DNA from 3 places in the Clostridium novyi NT genome. Region 3 is predicted to be linked to each of the others. Evidence: a T-box and tRNA genes for the amino acid it is inferred to sense, from the RefSeq annotation. Region 3 holds a T-box; the other regions hold tRNA genes.
What was found. A T-box is a leader RNA that pairs with one kind of tRNA and senses whether it is charged. The one in region 3 lies ahead of NT01CX_RS04235 (valine--tRNA ligase), so its partner is inferred to be a tRNA-Val.
Positions count from the first base shown of each region.

Region 1: it encodes a tRNA-Val, which carries the amino acid that the T-box ahead of NT01CX_RS04235 (valine--tRNA ligase) is inferred to sense. The anticodon was not compared.
Region 2: it encodes a tRNA-Val, which carries the amino acid that the T-box ahead of NT01CX_RS04235 (valine--tRNA ligase) is inferred to sense. The anticodon was not compared.

Region 1 is NC_008593.1:2,202,276-2,209,214, forward strand. Features, by position in the region: gene NT01CX_RS10205 (SF1B family DNA helicase RecD2) at 1-1,794, opposite strand, end outside; gene metK (methionine adenosyltransferase) at 1,915-3,090, opposite strand; SAM riboswitch class I at 3,161-3,265, opposite strand; tRNA gene NT01CX_RS10215 (tRNA-Tyr) at 3,431-3,515, opposite strand; tRNA gene NT01CX_RS10220 (tRNA-Val) at 3,556-3,631, opposite strand; tRNA gene NT01CX_RS10225 (tRNA-Tyr) at 3,641-3,725, opposite strand; tRNA gene NT01CX_RS10230 (tRNA-Thr) at 3,730-3,805, opposite strand; gene NT01CX_RS10235 (tRNA 2-thiocytidine(32) synthetase TtcA) at 4,058-4,777, shown strand; gene yyaC (spore protease YyaC) at 4,882-5,424, shown strand; gene NT01CX_RS10245 (rod shape-determining protein) at 5,481-6,512, opposite strand; gene spoIIID (sporulation transcriptional regulator SpoIIID) at 6,648-6,902, opposite strand.
Region 2 is NC_008593.1:34,390-41,328, forward strand. Features, by position in the region: gene NT01CX_RS00200 (DUF1858 domain-containing protein) at 1-116, shown strand, start outside; gene NT01CX_RS00205 (acyl-[acyl-carrier-protein] thioesterase) at 220-972, shown strand; gene NT01CX_RS00210 (NAD(P)/FAD-dependent oxidoreductase) at 1,067-2,311, opposite strand; tRNA gene NT01CX_RS00215 (tRNA-Glu) at 2,713-2,787, shown strand; tRNA gene NT01CX_RS00220 (tRNA-Val) at 2,801-2,876, shown strand; tRNA gene NT01CX_RS00225 (tRNA-Asp) at 2,890-2,966, shown strand; tRNA gene NT01CX_RS00230 (tRNA-Thr) at 2,974-3,049, shown strand; tRNA gene NT01CX_RS00235 (tRNA-Glu) at 3,067-3,141, shown strand; tRNA gene NT01CX_RS00240 (tRNA-Val) at 3,155-3,230, shown strand; tRNA gene NT01CX_RS00245 (tRNA-Asp) at 3,243-3,319, shown strand; tRNA gene NT01CX_RS00250 (tRNA-Thr) at 3,325-3,400, shown strand; gene NT01CX_RS00255 (ATP-binding protein) at 3,557-4,549, opposite strand; gene NT01CX_RS00260 (DnaD domain protein) at 4,542-5,534, opposite strand; gene NT01CX_RS00265 (ABC-ATPase domain-containing protein) at 5,707-6,939, shown strand, end outside.
Region 3 is NC_008593.1:931,551-938,489, forward strand. Features, by position in the region: gene NT01CX_RS04220 (polysaccharide deacetylase family protein) at 1-462, shown strand, start outside; gene pfkB (1-phosphofructokinase) at 797-1,720, shown strand; gene NT01CX_RS04230 (hypothetical protein) at 1,768-2,298, opposite strand; T-box leader at 2,439-2,652, shown strand; gene NT01CX_RS04235 (valine--tRNA ligase) at 2,722-5,361, shown strand; gene NT01CX_RS12230 (hypothetical protein) at 5,437-5,589, shown strand; gene NT01CX_RS04240 (bifunctional folylpolyglutamate synthase/dihydrofolate synthase) at 5,627-6,937, shown strand.

The DNA.
Region 1 (6,939 bases), 1.3 Mb from region 3:
GTTATTTTTTGTTTGCATCACCTTGTCTCCAACTCTAAATGTTACATCTCTAAATTCCAATTCGTCTTTATCTTTAGCTTTAGGATTTAATACTTCTTGAAGTCTCAAATTTAAATTTTCTATTCCTAAAAGTCCCTTTCTCATAGGAGATAGTATTTGGATATCCTTTATTTTGTTCCAATTTTGATTAAAGTTAGGAAGTCTTTTATCTATAAGTCCCACCAATGTATCTAATATTTTGTCCGACTCTTGAGAGTTTAAAAAATAAAAATCCTTTCCTTTTTTATTTAGTATAGGCATTTCACCATTGTTTATTTTATGTGCATTAACTACAATCATGCTTTCCTCAGCCTGCCTAAATATATCTCTTAATCTAACTACATTTATACATTTACTCTCTATTAGATCACGAAGAACATTTCCAGGTCCAACTGACGGTAACTGATCTGCGTCTCCCACAATTATAAGTCTAGTTCCCATAGGTATAGCCTTTAGGAGATTATTCATAAGCAGTATATCTATCATTGAGGCTTCATCTACTATTACAACATCACATTGAAGTGGCGATTCTTCTGTTTTTAGAAATTCCATATTATCATCATCACTAAATCCAAGTTCTAATAATCTATGTATTGTTTTAGATTCTCTTCCTGTAGCTTCACTCATTCTTTTAGCTGCTCTTCCTGTTGGAGCTGCCATAAATACAGTCATAGAGGCATTTTCAAATATCTCTGTAATACATTTTATTATAGTGGTTTTTCCCGTACCAGGTCCCCCTGTTATTATCTCAATTCCACCTTCAAATGCACCCTTTATAGCTTGTATTTGAGTAGGCGCAAAGCTTATATTATTATCTTTTTCGAACTCTTGTATTTTATCATCTACATCTATATTTAACTTTCCATAATCACTTGTGCTTAAAGTCAATATTTTACTTGTAACAGACAATTCACAGTAATAATAAGGCATTGTAAATACATATTCTTCATTATTTATAGTCTCAATTTTTAATTTTCCATTTAATACTGTCTCTTGAATGTTATTCATAATTTCTTCTTCATTAACCCCAAGCACATCTACTGATTGCTTTAATAACTTTTCTAATGGCATACATGTATTTCCCATACCACAAAATTGATTTACTATGTACTTTATACCACATTGAATTCTAAAAGGTGAATTGGATTCAATCCCTAAGCTTCTGGCTATTTTATCTGCTGTCTTAAATCCTATTCCTGATATATCTTCCGTTAGTGTATAAGGATTTTGTTTCACAACTGCAATAGAATCATGACCATATTTTTTATGTATCTTTACACACTGCTTTGCTGTTACTCCATAAGTCTGTAAAAACACCATTATGTTTCTTACTTCTCTTTGTTTTGAGTATGATTTAGCTATGGTTTCAATCTTTTTTGTACCTATCCCATCAATCTCTTTAAGTTTTTCAATATCTTCATCTAATACATCTAGTGTTTTTTCTCCAAAATGTTCTACTATTTTTTTCGCAGTTACAGGTCCTATTCCTGATATAATACCTGAAGATAAGTATTTTTCTATTCCTTCTAAAGAATTTGGAACTATTTCTTCGCAAGATGTAACTTTAAATTGCTGTCCAAAGTGAGGATGATTAACCCACTGACCCTGTAATTTTAGATTTTGACCTTCCATTACATATGGTATACACCCTGTTATAGTTATTCTCTTTTTATTAGATTTTACATGAGCTACTACATAACCATTTTCTTCATTTTTAAATACTATACCTTCTACAGTTCCATTTAACTCAGTCATAGCAAACCCTCTCCTAAACTTAATTCATTTAAATTAATTATAAGATATAGCTATATTATTCTCAACTAATAAAAGACCAATACCTACTCGGCATTGGTCTTTCTATAATCATTTATATAATTAGATGTATTTTTTTATTTCGTCAACTTTATTTAATTGTTCCCATGGAAGTTCTACATCAGTTCTACCAAAGTGACCGTATGCAGCTGTTTGCCTGTATATTGGTCTCTTTAATTCTAAATCTCTAATAATTGCTCCTGGTCTTAAATCGAAAACTTTATTTACGATATCTACTATTTTGCTATCTTCAATTTTTTCTGTACCAAAAGTATTTACTAAAAGTGATACTGGACGAGCAACTCCTATAGCATAAGCAAGACCTATTTCGATCTTATCTGCAACACCTGCTGCAACTAAGTTTTTAGCAACCCATCTTGCTGCATAAGCTGCTGATCTATCAACCTTTGTTGGGTCTTTTCCAGAGAAAGCACCACCGCCGTGTCTTCCTGATCCGCCGTATGTATCAACTATTATTTTTCTTCCTGTAAGACCTGTATCTCCATGAGGTCCACCTATTACAAATCTTCCTGTTGGGTTAATGTAATATTTTGTTTCGTCATCTAACCATTCATTAGGTACAACAGTCTTTATTACATGTTCCATAATATCCTTTTGAATTTGTTCTTGAGTAACTTCTGGATCATGTTGTGTAGATACAACTACTGCATCTATTCTAACTGGTTTGTTATCTTCGTATTCAACTGTAACTTGAGTTTTACCATCTGGTCTTAAATATGCTAATGTACCATTCTTTCTAACTTCAGCTAATTTTCTTGAAAGTTTATGAGCCATGTTAATTGGTAGTGGCATATATTCTTTTGTTTCGTTTGTAGCAAAACCAAACATTATACCTTGGTCTCCAGCACCAATTGCTTCTACATCGTCTTTTTGTCCTTGTCTTGATTCTAAAGCTTCATCAACACCCATAGCTATATCTTGTGATTGTTCATCTATAGATGTTAATACAGAACAAGTTTCTGCATCAAAGCCATATTTTGCTCTTGTATATCCGATATCTGAAATAACTTCTCTTACAACTTTAGGAATATCAACATAACAATTAGTTGATATTTCTCCCATAACCATAACCATTCCTGTAGTTACTGCTGTTTCACAAGCAACTCTTCCATTTGGGTCATTTTTTAATATAGCATCTAATATAGCATCAGAAATTTGGTCGCACATTTTATCTGGATGTCCTTCTGTAACGGACTCCGAAGTAAATAATCTTCTCATTTATATATACCTCCCAAAAATAAAACCTCTTCTTAGAATTTAAAAGAAGAGGTTGTTTAATCACTTTAAATTCTTATCTTGCAGATTATACTGCAGGAATTAGCACCTTAGTATTTATTTATATACTGGTTGCCGGGCTTCATAGGGCCATTCCCTCCACCTCTCTTGATAAGATGTTACTTATCCAATATTGAATTTTCGAATTTAATATTAACATATACACATTACTATGTCAATAATAGTATACTGTTATTTGTAAGTTATAATAACAAACTAATACAAATTTATAATATATATTTTAATGCAAAATAAAATAAGAGACATATTAATGTCTCTTAGATGGTGGAGGAAGATGGATTCGAACCATCGAAGCGAAACGCAACAGATTTACAGTCTGCCCCCTTTGGCCACTCGGGAATTCCTCCATATTTAGTTTTGAAATATCTATGCCAACTGTTTTATAAATGGTGGGCACAACAGGGCTCGAACCTGTGACCCCCTGCTTGTAAGGCAGATGCTCTCCCAGCTGAGCTATGCGCCCATTTATAAATGGTGGAGGAAGATGGATTCGAACCATCGAAGCGAAACGCAACAGATTTACAGTCTGCCCCCTTTGGCCACTCGGGAATTCCTCCTTGTTGGTGCTGGCACCAGGACTTGAACCCGGAACCTACTGATTACAAGTCAGTTGCTCTACCAGTTGAGCCATGCCAGCTTACTTTATCTTTTGTTTTCTCGTTGACACTTCCCCGCGCCAACGAATATTAGTATACATTGATATTTAATTTATTTCAAACGTCATTTTTATCTATTTAAACAGATTTTCTTTTATTTTATTCATTTTTCACCATTATTCTCATTTTTACTCATGTATTTGATTTTAAATATTCATATTTTCCCCTCTTTATTTGTGTAGTTTACTATATTATAATAAGGTTCATAATTTCATTTAATTTGGAGGATACATATGCAAAAATTATTAAGCAGACTACGTAGAGCTGTAGTCGATTTTGATTTAATTCAAGCTGGTGACAAAATAGCTGTAGGTTTATCCGGTGGTAAGGATAGCATAACTTTATTATATTTACTTAACGCATACAAAAGATTTTCTCCAGAACCTTTTGAGCTAATAGCAATCACTTTAGATCCAGGTGCTGGGGCAGACTTTTCTGAAATGATAAGAATTTGTAAAGAATTAAATGTTCCATATTATTTATTTAAAACTAAAATCAAGGAAATAGTTTTTGATATAAGAAAAGAATCTAACCCTTGCTCTTTATGTGCAAATTTAAGAAGAGGTTCTCTAAATGATCATGCTAAAAAACTTGGCTGTAATAAAGTAGCTTTAGGACATCATAAAAATGACGCTATTGAAACTTTACTTATGTCCATGTTCTATGAAGGTCGTATAAATACATTTTCACCTGACACATATTTAAGCCGTACAGATCTTCATATAATAAGACCTATGATTTACATTGATGAACAAAACATAAAAACATTTATTAAGAACTCTAATATACCTATAGTTGAAAACCCTTGTCCTGCAAATGGGTTTACTAAAAGAGAATATATGAAGGATCTTACATATTCTCTTGAAAAAGATATACCAGGATTAAAAAATAATCTTCTTAATTCACTTTCAAATATAGAGCAACTTAATATATGGCATAAAAAAATTAAATAAATTTTTCTTTTACAATAAAAGGTTGATACAAATTCAACCTTTTTCTTTTTGACTTTCATAATGTTTAAAAGCCTTACATATAAATTATCAAGGAGGTGTGGCTTTTGAATAAAGTTCGAGTTCACTATGATGATAATTTATCTTATTATGAAATAGCCTATTTTTTTAAAGATTACATTAACGAAGATACTATTATTGTATGTATTGGTACAGATAGATGTATAGGGGATTGTCTAGGACCTTTAGTAGGTACTATGTTAACTCTTAAAAACTTTCCTCTAAAAGTGTACGGAACAATTTCTAATCCAATACATGCTTTAAACATAGATAAAAAATTAAAAGAAATAAAACATTTATATCCAAATTGCAATATAATAGGCATAGATGCTTGTTTAGGTAACGAAAAAAATATAGGAGAAATTCAAGCTAGAACATCCCCTATTCACCCTGGAAAAGGTGTTGGAAAATCACTTCCTAACGTAGGTAAAACCTCCATAATAGGTATTGTAGATTCTAGCGATTCTAATGAACTATTTACCAATAGAAATATAAGATTAGATCTTATTGTTAATATGTCAAAAGTTATTGTACATTCTTTAATACATGCATATTATCTTTATCAGCTAAAAAATAGATATAATGATTGAGTGGAATATAAAACGCCCTATAATAAAATTATAGGGCGTTTTATATTAAGTATAGATTAATCTATTAAGTTTATATCTCTTCCTTTATAAGATGCATCTATTTTATCTAAGAACTTTAGTACATTTCCAGTACCAAGTGCCACTGATGAAACAGATTCTTCTGCAACAGATACAGGAACTTTTGTTACTTGTTCAATTAATTTATCTAAACCATGTAATAAAGCTCCGCCACCAGTCATAACAATACCTTTATCAGCTATATCAGCTGCAAGTTCTGGTGGAGTTTTTTCTAGTACTGAGTGAGTGCATTCTGCAATAGCATTAACAGATTCACTTAGAGCTTCTCTCATCTCTTCTGATGTTATTGTTAAATTCTTAGGAAGACCAGTAACCAAATCTCTTCCCTTGATATCCATTGTTGCATTTTCTTCTCTCTTAAATGCAGTACCTATGTTTATTTTTAATTGTTCCGCTGTTCTTTCGCCTATCATAAGCTTGTGTTTTTTTCTTATGTATTTTATTATATCTTCATCAAAATTATCTCCGGCAATTTTAATTGAATTTCTAACAACCATACCGCCTAATGAGATTACCGCAATATCAGTAGTTCCTCCACCAATATCAATAACCATATTACCACTTGCCTTAGTTATATCAAGACCAGATCCAATAGCAGCCGCTAAAGGTTCTTCTATTAAGAACACTTTTTTAGCTCCAGCATTTACTGCTGCATCTTTTACAGCTCTTTTTTCCACCTCTGTAGCTTCACATGGAACACATATAACAACCCTTGGAGCTCCTACTTTTTTCTTTCCACATGCTTTTCTAATAAAATGTTTTAACATTCTTTCAGTTATATCATAATCAGATATAACTCCATCCTTCAAAGGACGAATAGCTACTATATTTCCTGGTGTTCTTCCTATCATTTGTCTTGCTTCTTCTCCAACTGCTAAAACCTTGTTTTTATTTCTATCAATAGCGACAACTGATGGTTCTTGTAATACAATTCCTTTTCCTTTAATATAAACTAGTACTGTGGCTGTACCTAAATCTATCCCCATATCTGTACTCATTCTGAAAAACATTCCAATTTTCACTCCTGCTCTTTGCTATATATTCTACTCTATGACATTATCTATACTTATTATATACGTTTATGTTGATTTATTCCATAGGATTACATAAAATTACTTATATTTCGCATAAAAACAGGATTTTTTTTAACCTTCTAATGTTTTATATTTCATTCTAGTGGCTTTTCCACCTCTTATATGTCTCTCTGATTTATTTAAATCTAACACATCCTTAGCCTCTTTGGCTACTTGTGGATTTATTTTAGGTAATCTTTCAGTCATATCTTTGTGTATCGTACTTTTACTTACGCCAAAAACTTTAGCTGTTTTCCTTATTGTAGCTTTAGATTCGATTATATACTTTGCGACTTCTAGCACTCTTTCTTCAATGTAATCTTTCAAAGTAATTGCTACCTCCTTAACCTTATATATTTATAAA
Region 2 (6,939 bases), 900 kb from region 3:
TCGGAATGGGTTGCGTTGGATGTCCATCAGCTCAAGGAGAAAGCTTAGAACAAGCAGCAATGGTTCATGGTATGGATATTGAAAAACTTTTAGAAGCTTTAAATAAGGCTATATAATATAAGTTTAATATAATTAAAAGCACTATAATAATGCAGACTGAATGCACATTATAGTGCTTTTAACTATTTATTTAAAATGTGGATTTTAAGGAGGATACTTATGAGCGGAATTATAACAGAAAAACAGTATGAAATTCATTATTATGAAGCACACTTAAAACAACAAGCCACAATTACTAACATAATAGACTTTTTTACAGATGTTTCAACTTTTCAATCGGAAGAATTAGGTGTTGGAATTAATTACATGATGGAAAATAATATGGCTTGGATATTATACAAATGGGACATAAATGTAGAGAGATATCCAAGGTATAGAGAGAAGATATTAGCAGTTACAGAGCCATATTCCATAAAAAAATTCTATGCTTATAGAAAGTTTTATATATTAGATGAAAATAGAAATATTATAGCATCGGCAAAATCTACATGGCTACTAATAGATACAAAAAAGAGAAGACCACTTAGAATTTCTAAAGAGATGGTTAAAGCTTTTGGACTTGAAAATAAAGAAGAAACATTAGAAATTGAAAATGTACATAAACTACCTGAAGAAAATACAGAAATAAACTTTAAGGTAAGGTATAGTGACATTGATACTAATGGTCATGTTAATAATGAAAAATACGTTGCATGGATGATAGAAAGTATTCCTCGAGATATAATATTAAATTACACTCTTAAAAATACAAAAATAACATATAAAAAAGAAACTATGTACGGAGAAAGTATAAAAGTTATAACAGGAAAAATTAAAGAAGATGAAGATAAAGTGAAATTTGTACATAATATATTAAGAGAAAATGGAGAACTTTTAACTGAGGGAGAAACTCTTTGGGAAAAAAATAAATAATAAGGTACATAACTATTATTTGTTTTATAAAGGTTAAGGATGGTAGCAAAATGTTTTGTTACCATCCTTTTTTATTTTTAATTAATATTTAAAACTAAAATTCATACAGCACATTAGAGACTGCGAGAGCTGATGCCCATGCCCATTGTAGGTTAAAACCACCACAATCACCATCAACATCTAAGATTTCACCGCAAAAGTACAAATTAGGAACGATTTTAGATTCAAGGGTACTTTCGTCTACTTCTTTAGTATTTACGCCCCCAGCAGTGACCTGAGCGTTATTAAAGCCATTAGTACCAGTGACGTTAAATCTCCAATCTTTAAGAAGATCAAAAATATTGTTCTTTTCTTTCCAAGTAAGTTCCCAACAAGGTTTATGTATACTTTCAATGTTAGCTTCTTTTAAAAGAATAGGTATAATTTTTTTATTTATTATGCCTATAAGAGAATCATAAACACTTTTGTATCCAAAAACACCCCAGTGATTTTCTAAAAAATGAATTAATTCTTCTTTAGAAAAATTGTTCATCATATCAACTGACATTGTAACATTTTTACCCTTTGAAGTTGAATAAGATGCATTTCTGCTAAGCTGAAGTATTGGTGGGCCTGAAATACCATAATCAGTAAACAAAATCTCTCCAAGTTCTTCTTGAACAAATTCATTATCTATAAATATTTTAGCGCTTCCATCAAACTTAACCCCAGATATTGATTTTAGCTTTTTATAATCTAATTTAAGCTGTACAAGGGCTGGAATAGGTTCTATAATGCTATGACCTAATTTCTTAGCTAAAGTAAATCCTGAGCCATCTGAGCCGGTTTTAGGAGCTGATTTTCCTCCACAACACAGAATTAACTTATTGCAGTTAAATTCTTTAGTTAAATCATCATTTGAAGAAGTAAAGATTTTAAAACCTTTTTTAGAGTGGATAATATCCTTTACTTTAGTTTCTAAGTAAATAGGTATTTCTCTCTCTTCTAAGGTAGATTTTAATACGTCTATTACAGATGAAGCTTGAAGGGACATAGGATACATTTTACCGTTCTCTAAAGTTGTAAGGTAAATACCTATAGTTTTAAAAAATTCCTCGATTTTATCTACAGTAAATTTTGATAAAATAGTTTTAAAAAAGCTTTTATTTTCGCTATGGTATCTATCAAGTGTTATATTTTCATTTGTAATATTACAACGACCGTTTCCTGTTGTTAAAAGTTTTTTTGCAATTCTATTATTAGATTCTATTATGGCAACGTCTAATCCTAAATTTTTAGCATTAATAGCTGCTATGATTCCGGAGGCACCTCCGCCAACTATAATAACATCATGTTTCAAAATGATCTCTCCTTATGTTATGCATTTATATTTTATTATATCTTAATAAAGAAAAAGAATAAAATTTAATAGACAAAAAGCTAAAAAATAAAAATAAAAGAATAAAATTAGTACAAAAAACTTATAAATTTAAAAATAAAAATAGAGAAAAAATAATAAAAATAGCATTAATTATATAAAGAAATATAAAAATATATAATAAATTTTTATATTTTGAAAAATGACGAAACTCCCATTAAATAAGGGTTTTAGGGGTTGAAAACTATAACATGACAAAAAATAAATAATAAAATTAAAAAAAAATGCAGAAAATGTGTTGACACTTTATCAAATATCATGTAATATATTCTTCGTCGGGTGTGACGGAAACGAAACACTTGAAAAACAAAAGATTAAACCAAGGCTCCTTGGTCAAGCGGTTAAGACACCACCCTTTCACGGTGGTAACAGGGGTTCGATTCCCCTAGGAGTCACCATTTACAGTTTTATGGGCGCATAGCTCAGCTGGGAGAGCATCTGCCTTACAAGCAGGGGGTCACAGGTTCGAGCCCTGTTGTGCCCACCATAAAACAAAATGTGGCCTAGTGGCTCAGTTGGTTAGAGTGCCGGCCTGTCACGCCGGAGGTCGAGGGTTCGAGTCCCTTCTAGGTCGCCATATATTAGCTGGCATGGCTCAACTGGTAGAGCAACTGACTTGTAATCAGTAGGTTCCGGGTTCAAGTCCTGGTGCCAGCACCAATTTTAAAATTTAATAAGGCTCCTTGGTCAAGCGGTTAAGACACCACCCTTTCACGGTGGTAACAGGGGTTCGATTCCCCTAGGAGTCACCATTTACAGTTTTATGGGCGCATAGCTCAGCTGGGAGAGCATCTGCCTTACAAGCAGGGGGTCACAGGTTCGAGCCCTGTTGTGCCCACCATAAAACAAATGTGGCCTAGTGGCTCAGTTGGTTAGAGTGCCGGCCTGTCACGCCGGAGGTCGAGGGTTCGAGTCCCTTCTAGGTCGCCATATTAGCTGGCATGGCTCAACTGGTAGAGCAACTGACTTGTAATCAGTAGGTTCCGGGTTCAAGTCCTGGTGCCAGCACCAGTAAAAACTAAGTAATTTTACTTAGTTTTTTATTTTTTTGTTAATTAATTAAAAAGTATAAATCTAGTTGTATATATAAAATATATAAGCAAAAAAAACGAGTAAATTATAGTATTCATAATTTACTCGTTTTTTAGTATGGTCTAACCGATATATCTATAAATTTTGAGACCTCATTTTTGATAAATTTATTTTAACACGTATATCTTCACCATAAAATTTACATAAAGTGAAGTTACCAAATAATCTTGAAGTTATTCTTTCAGAATATGTTTTAAGTAATGATTCTAAAGTATAGTTTGTTGAAATAACCATTTTTTTATTTTTAAGTATTCTCTTATTTAAAAGATTAAAAAGTTCTGTTTTAGTGAAATTACTTATTTGTTCAGTACCTAAATCGTCAATTATAAGTAAGTCACAATTGATAAGTATATCTTCAAGTTCGTAATTATTTTCAAGTCTTATTTCTCTAAGGTTTTTAATAAGATCTTCAGCGGTTCTATAAATTACTAAATTTCCTCTGTCTAGAAGTTCCTTTGCAATACAGTGAGTTAAAAAAGTCTTTCCTGTGCCTGAATTTCCATAAAACAAGAGATTATCTTTTCCACTATCAAAAGTTTCTATAAAGTACATAATAGTTTTTATTATCTCTTCCATGTTCTTTCTAGAACTTTTGGGATTTTCACTATCTCTAGTTGATGGATAATAGTCATATTTAAAGTTTCTAAAATTATTAGTCCTAAGTAGCTGACTAAGTTCAGAGTTTTCATAGTAAAGCTTAATTAATTTTGGTTTATAACATTCACATTTAGTTGGTCCAATAAAACCTGTATCTTTGCATTTAGGACATTGGTATCTAGTTTTTAGATAATCCATATCATAACCATTAGACACTAAAAGTTCTGTTTTCTTCATTCTAAGGTCAGTTATTTTTTCACGTAGGTCATGTAAGAATTCTTCTCTATTTTTTATTGGTTTAAATGCACTTATAGAAAGTTTTACACATAGTTTATTTATCTCTTTTTCCAGTTCCTCAATCTCAGGAAACTTAGAGTAAACTTCTTCTTTTCTATTTTTAAGATTATGTGTTTCATCTTCTCTTATTTTTTCGTACATTTTTAAAATCTTATGTTGGTAACCCTTAATCATCATTATCCCATCCTAGTAATTTTTTTTCTAGTTCACTAAAGTCATAAGAGCGTTGCTCATAGTTATTAAATGAATCTGTGCTAGTATTAGTATTATTGCCATAATAGTTCTTTTTCTTAAAGTTACCTTTTAATTTATCTTTCTTTTCTATATCTTCAATAGTTCTTAAATCATTTTTAAACCAATTATTTAGAATTCCATCTATATATTTAAATTCAGCTTTATTTAATCTTTCAAAACAAATATCGCAAGCTTTATATATTATATCTAAAGGAAATTTGTAAACACTAATCCATTTATCAAGCATTTGCTCCTGTGGCTTCATAACTTCTGAATTTTTAATTCCTAGGTAATTTAATATCTTTTTAATGTTAAGCCATTTGTCTTCATGAGCTTTAATAAAAGCTTGGGCATCATCAACTGTTTTAATTTTAGCATCATGCCATGCTATTGCTATTTTTTCAATATATCTGTAATCACGTTTTCCTTTTGAAACGCTATACTGCATTAAAAGAAGTATAAGTTCTGGAGAAAAATCAAAGTCTTTTTGCCAGCTTAAATACATTGTCATTTCTTTATTTGAAAGAGGACGTGCTAGGAGTTGTTCTATTTCTTTCATCATACCCTTAATAGAATTATCCTTTAATTTTGATAGTATAGCAGTATCTGTAGGGTCTTGTTTTGGTGCATTGTCTAAATCTAAAAATTCTATAGAATAAGTACCTGAATCGTCAAGGGAATTCATCTTAATTACCCCTTCATCACTCCAGTAATTCCATGCATTCATAACATCATCTTCTAATATGTGAAGAGTATCTGCAATACTAGCAGAGTTTACCCCAAGTTCACCAGACATACAATATCTAAGACCAAGTAAATAGACCTTTACGTATTGCCCTCTAGCTGATGTCATAAATTTATCTATAAATATGTTACTTACAAGAGTGTACTTGACATTCTTGTGGTTAAACATGAATGTGTTCATGCAGTCACACCTTTCTATTATAAACACTATATATAGTAACTTTAAATTTAATTATAACAAAATAATGGGTTTTACTCAATTAATTAAAGAATGGAAGAAAAATTACATTTATTGAAATAAACAATATTTGGTGGTATTTTAAATACATAAGTTTATGGTAGGAGGAAGTTTATTGAAGAATTCAGTAGATTTATTAAATATATTAAAAAGTATAAATGGTAAAGGGTATAAGGCATATAAGGATATAGCTGGAGCCTATGATTTTGGAAAATACATATTACATGTAGATAGTGTTCAAGGAGATCCATTTGCAAGTCCTTCTAGAGTTAGAATTAGTGTAAATCAGAAAAATTCTAAGTTTCCAGAAAACCTTTTTGATGAATCTTACAGAAGAATAGCTTTAACGGATTTTTTAGCTCGTTTATTTTATGAAAATATAAATAAGATTTATTCTAGAGTTAAGGGTTCAGGAAAAAGTGGACTTTTAAGTATAGATAGTTGCGGTCAAGAAGTATTAGATAGAACAGCTATTTGTATTGATAAAAATAAGGTTGAAGCTAGGATAGAAGTGGGTCTTCCGGCAAATGGAAGAAGGGTTTTATCAAAAGAAGCTGAAGAGATCTTTTTTAATTTTATACCCAAAATAGTAGATAAAACTTTATATTTCAATAATATTAATAAAGAAAAGTTAATAGAAAGTGTGCGTCTTTCAGAAGATCAAAATTATATAAGAAATAAATTAAATGAACTTCAGTTGTGTGCTTTTGTAGCTAATGGCTCTATACTTCCAAGAGAAAGTGGAGTATCAGAAAAACCATTAAAGAACAATGCAGTTAAGTTTTTAAGTCCTAAAGAACTTGAGTTGGAAATAAATCTTCCAAACAAGGGCAAAATATCTGGAATGGGTATTAAGAAGGGAATAACCTTAATTGTAGGCGGAGGATACCACGGTAAGTCTACACTTTTAAAGGCCCTAGAACTTGGAGTTTATAATCACATTAAAGGTGATGGGCGTGAATTTGTAATAACAGATGACACTGCGGTGAAGATTAGAGCAGAAGATGGAAGAAGCATCGAAAAAGTAGATATATCAATGTTCATAAACAATCTTCCAAATGGAAAGGACACAGTTAAATTTACTACTGAAAATGCCAGTGGAAGTACATCAGAGGCTGCAAATATTGTTGAGGCAATAGAAAGTAGGGCAAGGGTATTTCTTATTGATGAAGATACAAGTGCAACTAATTTTATGATTAGAGATAAGAATATGCAGTTACTTGTAAGTGATGATAAGGAGCCTATAACCCCATTTATATTAAGGGCAAGAGAAATATATGAGAAAAACGGGATTTCAACTATTATAGTTGTAGGAAGTTCTGGAGACTATTTTTCTATAGCTGACAAT
Region 3 (6,939 bases):
GTTAAAGAGATATTTAATAGTGGACATGCTATAGCAAATCATTCATATAGTCACGATTATAATATTTTATATCCTAATAGTAAACTAGATATAGAAGCTTTTAAAAAAGATTTTGAAAAGAATGATTGTATATTAAAGAGTATTTTAGGAGAAAATTTTTCAACAAGAGTTTTAAGATGTCCAGGTGGATATAGGACTTGGAAGGGTATGAATCCATTAAATGATTATCTTAATAAAACTAATAAGGTATCTGTAGATTGGAATGCTTTAAGCAAAGATGCGGAAGGAAAACCTAAAAAAGCAGAAGAGTTAGCTGATTTAGCAATAGAAAGTAGTAAAGGAAAAGATGTAGTTATTTTATTAATGCATGATGCAAGAGGAAAAGAAGAAACAGCTAAAGCTCTTCCTAAAGTAATCAAATACTTTAAAAGTAAAGGATATAAATTTAAAACTTTATCTTAGTAAATAAAAGCTGCCTTATTAAGAATAAATACTATAATGTAGATTTCTTAGTAAGGCAGCCTTTTTTAACAATTAACGGTAACTATTTTATTATCTTCAACTTTTATAATATCTATTTTTATAAGATTATAATAACCAATAATAGTCTCCTTCTGTATTAAATTTCATATACTTAATTTAATGATAAAATATCATTTTAAAAAAGTAAATATTTATATAAAAATTTCTATGAAAGTTAAAATTATATTTATAAACTAAAATATGTAGCATATAATATATGCTATGAGGAATATTAAAATAATAAAAAATAGAATTATATAAAAGGATGATAAATATGATTTACACAGTTACATTTAATCCCTCTTTGGATTATATTGTAAGAGTAGATGAATTTAAAATAGGTGAAGTAAATAGAACAATTGGTGAGGAAATATATCCTGGTGGTAAGGGGATTAATGTTTCTATAGTTTTAAATAATTTAGGTGTTAAAAGTGTAGCATTAGGCTTTGTTTCAGGATTTACAGGAAAAGAAATAGAAAAAAGAGTTAAGGAATATGGAGTAAAAAGCAATTTTATTAAACTTAAAAATGGAAACTCTAGAATAAATGTTAAACTAAAATCTTCAGTTGAGTCGGAGATAAATGCACAGGGTGCAAAGATAGAAAAGGAAGATTTAAATGAATTTTTTTATAAACTACAAGGAGTACAGGAAGATGACTTTTTAGTTCTTTCAGGTAGTATACCAAACACAGTGCCAGAAAATATTTATGAAGATATAATGAAAAAGCTAAAGGATAAACATATAAAAGTTGTAGTAGATGCAACGTCAAATCTTTTACTAAATGTTTTAAAGTATAAACCTTTTTTAATAAAACCTAATCATCATGAACTTGGAGAATTGTTTAATACAACAATAAAAACTGATGAAGATATAATTTATTTTGGAAAGAAATTACAAAGTATGGGAGCAGAAAATGTAGTTATTTCAATGGCCGAAAAGGGTGCTATATTTATTTCATCAAGTGGAGAAGTTATAAAAAGTAAAGCTCCAAAGGGAGTGCTTAAAAATTCTGTAGGGGCAGGAGATTCAATGGTTGCAGGATTTATTTTTGGATATTTAAAAAATAAAGATTTAATGGAGGCTTTTAAATTTGGAGTTGCAACTGGAAGTGCTACTGCATTTTCTAAGGGCTTAGCTACCAAAAGTCAGGTGGAAACATTATTAAAACAAAAAATAATAGCTAAAAGAATAGAGTAATACTAGTTCTTTTAGCTATTAGCTTATATTTATTTCTAATATCATAATCATTTTTTCCATTTTGAATACAAATCTGGCCGTTTGTGTTTTAAAGTTTTAAAAAATTTTTTAGAAACTTTAAGTTTTCTAAGTCCATTAATCATGTGTTTTGGATATTTTTCTTTTCGTGAGCAATTATTTTTTAATCCTATTACTTTTAATTCTCCACTTTTGGTTATAAATATGTGAGATAAACCAGTATCAAGCCGTGTAAATTCTAGTTTTTCAAAGTTTTCTATTATATCTACTAAAGACAGTGCAAGGTTTTCATCTAGGCTATTTTTTTTTATATAATCTATAATACATATACCATTTACATATTCTCTTAGAATATATCCGGTTCTATATTCAAAAACTTTTGGAAAGTATTTATTACCACTAGCATATCTTAATATTAAATATTCACGTCTGCAATTATCAACATTTTTACATACTTTTAATACTCTATTATTAGGTGTTAAATATAGTAATTCAGTTTTACTTCTATGGAGAATTTTACATTTGTATATATTCACTCCAGCAATTATTAAACTTTTCATATTACTACCTCATTTATCAACTTAAAAAACATAAGTTAATATATATTTATAAAATAAAAACTCTTATTATTACAATATTATGAAAACAAAAAACTTGACACTTAAAAAAATAACGGTATAATAAGAAATAATTATATAATATAAAAACAGAGAAAAAGAGGAGTAGGGATAAGGAGTATTAAGAGAGGAAAGTTTATTAGCTGAGAGACTTTCTATATAAATTATCTTGAAGGTAGCTTTGGAGTTTCTTTATTGAAATAATAGTAGATAAAGACGGTGGTCACATCGTTAATTTTAATGAGTGCTTGATTGATTTCGAGAATTAAGGTGGTAACGCGCATTGTCGTCCTTTGGTGGATTGACAGTGCTTTTTTTATTTTGAAAATTATTTAATATAAAATATAAATTTAAGGAGGAGAAATAATGCAAGAAGTTAATATTGCAAAAACTTATGATCCAAAAGAATTCGAAGATAAGTTATATGAAAAATGGGAACAAAAAGGATATTTTACACCAGAAATAGATAAGACTAAAAAACCTTATACTATAATGATGCCGCCACCAAATATAACAGGACAACTTCACTTAGGTCACGCTTTAGATGGAACACTTCAAGACTTTTTAATTAGAACAAAGAGAATGCAAGGATATAGTACACTATGGTTACCAGGAGAAGACCACGCAAGTATAGCAACAGAGGTTAAGGTTGAAAAATCTCTTTTAGAACAAGGTCTACATAAAAAAGAAATGGGAAGAGAAGCATTCCTTGAAAAAGTATGGGATTGGGCTTACAAGTACAGAGACAGAATAAAAACTCAATATCAAAAGCTAGGAATTTCTGCTGACTATACAAGAGAAAGATTTACAATGGATGAAGGCTTAAATAAAGCTGTAAGAAAAGTTTTCGTTGAATTATACAACGAAGGATTAATATACAAAGGAAACAGAATAGTTAACTGGTGTCCTAAATGTCAAACTGCAATATCAGATGCAGAAATTGAATATGAAGAACAAAACGGTCACTTCTGGCACATTAAATATCCAGTAGTAGGTAGCGATGAATTCTTAGAAATAGCTACAACAAGACCAGAAACTATGCTTGGAGACACAGCAGTTGCAGTTAATCCAAATGATGAAAGATACACACACTTAATAGGTAAAAAGTTAATGCTTCCATTAGTAAATAGAGAAATACCTATAGTTGCAGATGAATATGTTGATGTAGAATTTGGAACAGGAGCAGTTAAAATAACTCCAGCCCATGATCCTAACGACTATGAAGTTGGAAAGAGACACAACCTTCCACAAGTAGTTATATTAAATAAAGATGGTAGTATAGCTGAAGGATACGGAAAATATTCAGGACTTGATAGATATGAAGCAAGAAAAGAATTAGTTAAAGATTTAGATGAAGCTGGTTTCTTAGTAAAAATAAAAGAACATGCTCATAATGTAGGAACTCACGATAGATGTGGTAGCACACTTGAACCTATGACATCAGAACAATGGTATGTTAAAATGAAGCCACTTGCAGAACCTGCTATAAAGGTTGTACGTGAAGGTGAAATTAAATTTGTACCTGAAAGATTTTCAAAGACATACTATAACTGGATGGAAAACATTCAAGATTGGTGTATTTCAAGACAATTATGGTGGGGACACAGAATCCCAGTTTGGTACTGTAAAGATTGTGGAGAAGTAATAGTATCTACAGAAGATCCAACTAAGTGTCCAAAATGCGGAAGTGAACATTTAGAACAAGACAAAGATGTACTTGATACTTGGTTCAGTTCAGCACTATGGCCATTCTCAACACTTGGATATCCAGAAAAAACTGAAGACCTTGAATACTTCTATCCAACAAACACATTAGTTACAGGATACGATATAATATTCTTCTGGGTAGCTAGAATGATATTCTCAGGACTTCACAGCATGAAGAAGATACCATTTAATACTGTATTAATTCACGGTATCGTAAGAGATAGTGAAGGAAGAAAGATGTCTAAGTCTTTAGGAAATGGTGTTGATCCTCTTGAAGTTATCGAAAAATACGGTGCAGATGCTCTAAGATTTATGTTAATCACAGGTAATGCTCCAGGAAACGATATTAGATACTACGAAGAAAAAGTAGAAGCAGCTAGAAACTTTGCAAATAAGATCTGGAATGCATCAAGATTTGTTATGATGAACCTTGACAAAGATTTAATGGAAAAATATAAAGATTGCAAAGAGTACACACTTGCAGATAAGTGGATATTATCAAGAATAAACACTGTAGTTAAAGAAGCTACTGAAAACATAGATAAGTTTGAACTTGGTATAGCAGCTCAAAAGATATACGACTTTATGTGGAACGAATTCTGTGACTGGTATATAGAACTTGTAAAACCAGCATTATATGGTGATGATGAAAAAGCTAAAGGTGTAGTATTAAATGTATTAAATGAAGTTCTAAAGAAAGGACTAAAATTATTACACCCAGTAATGCCATTTATAACAGAAGAAATCTACACTAACCTTCCAAATACAGAAGAAACTATAGTAACATCAGCTTGGCCTGTATTTGAAGAAGAATTAAGTGATGCAAAAACAGAAGAACAAATGAATTACATTATAGAAGCTATAAAATCTTTAAGAAATGTAAGATCAGAAATGAATGTTCCTCCTTCAAGAAAAGCTAAAGTTACTATATTTGCAACAGAAGGAAAAGATGCATTTAAACAAGGTACAATTTACTTTGAAAGATTAGCATCAGCATCAGAAGTTGATTTCGTAGATTCTAAAGATAGCATACCAGAAAATACAGTATCAGCTGTAACTAAGGGTGCTGAAATGTTTATGCCTCTTCTAGATCTTGTAGATATTGAAAAAGAATTAGAAAGATTAAATAAAGAAAAAGAAAAGCTACAAAAAGAAATAGAAAGAGTAGAAAAGAAACTTTCCAATGAAAAATTCGTAAGCAAAGCTCCAGAAGCAGTTGTTAATGAAGAAAGAGAAAAAGGAAAGAAATATAAAGAAATGTACGAAGCTGTAATTCAAAGAATAGAAAACTTAAAATAAACACAAAATATTTAAAATACATGGGCTATTTGTCCATGTATTTTAAAGTTAATTATAGAATAAAGGAGATAAACAATGTCAAAAAATTTAGAACTAATGAAAAAAATAATAGAGGAAAAAAAGAAAAAAAGCTCACAACAAATGTCAAAGGGAAGACCGGCTAAGCGCATCGGAGGAAGTAGAAAAGGCATTAATAGTTATAAACAAGGTGGAGTATTTGATAAGTAATTAAATTAAAATTTAAAGGTAGAATGGGGAGAATATCTTGAATTATAAAGAATGTATGAATTATATAGATGATGCTGCAAGGTTTAGTATAAATCTTGGACTGGATAGAACCAAAAGAATATTAGAACTTCTGGGAAATCCACATGATAAAATCAAATGTATACATATAGCAGGTACCAATGGAAAAGGTTCTACAACATCAATGATTAGCTCTATTTTAATTGAAGAAGGGTATAAAGTAGGTATGTATACCTCACCATATATTGAAGAGTTTGAAGAACGAATACAAATAAGTAATACTAATATTTCAAAAGAAGATTTAAGTATATGTGTAACTGAAGTTTATAATGCAGCTAATAAGATACAAGAAGAAGGATACAGTCACCCAACTCAATTTGAAATAATAACATGTGCTGCATTTTTATATTTTTATAACAAAAATGTAGATTATGCAGTTATTGAAGTTGGACTTGGAGGAAGATTTGATTCTACAAATGTAATAACTCCAATATTAAGTGTAATTTCTTCAATTAGCTATGACCACATAAAAATATTAGGTGATACTATAGAAAAAATTGCTATAGAAAAAGCAGGTATAATAAAAAATACAGTTCCTGTAGTTTTATATCCTCAATTAAAAGAAGCGGAAGATGTAATAAAAACTGTGTGCCAGGAGAGAAAATCTCCACTTAAAATGTTAGACATAGAATGTGCAAAATATATAAATTGCAATGATATAAAATTAAATGGAGAGAATATAAGAACTCAAAATATAATAGTAAATGTTGATGATAAAACTTATGACATAAATCTTTCTCTTCTTGGAAAACATCAAATATTAAATTGTGCCACTGTTTTATATGCGATTAATGAGCTTAAAAAGATGGGGGTATCAATAAAAGATACATCTATTATTAATGGACTTTTAAAAGTTAAGTGGATAGGAAGATTTGAAATTTTAAATAGAAATCCACTAGTAATATTAGATGGAGCACATAATATTGATGGAATAAAAAGTCTTAAAGAAAGTGTAGATACTTACGCTGATTATAAGGATATGGTTCTTATTTTAGGAATTTTAAATGATAAGCAAGTTGAAGATATGATTAAAGTTATAACTCCTAATGCAAAGATGGTTATATGTGTTACACCACATAGTGAAAGAGCTGAAATTGCTGGTGAACTTATGAAAAGTGTTAAACAATATAATCCTAATTGTATAGCCATTGAAGATTATAAAATAGCATATGAAACTGCACTTAAATATTGTGATTGTGATGATTTACTTTTAATATCAGGTTCTCTTTATATGATAGGAGATATGAGAAAAATAATAACTAGAAAATAAAA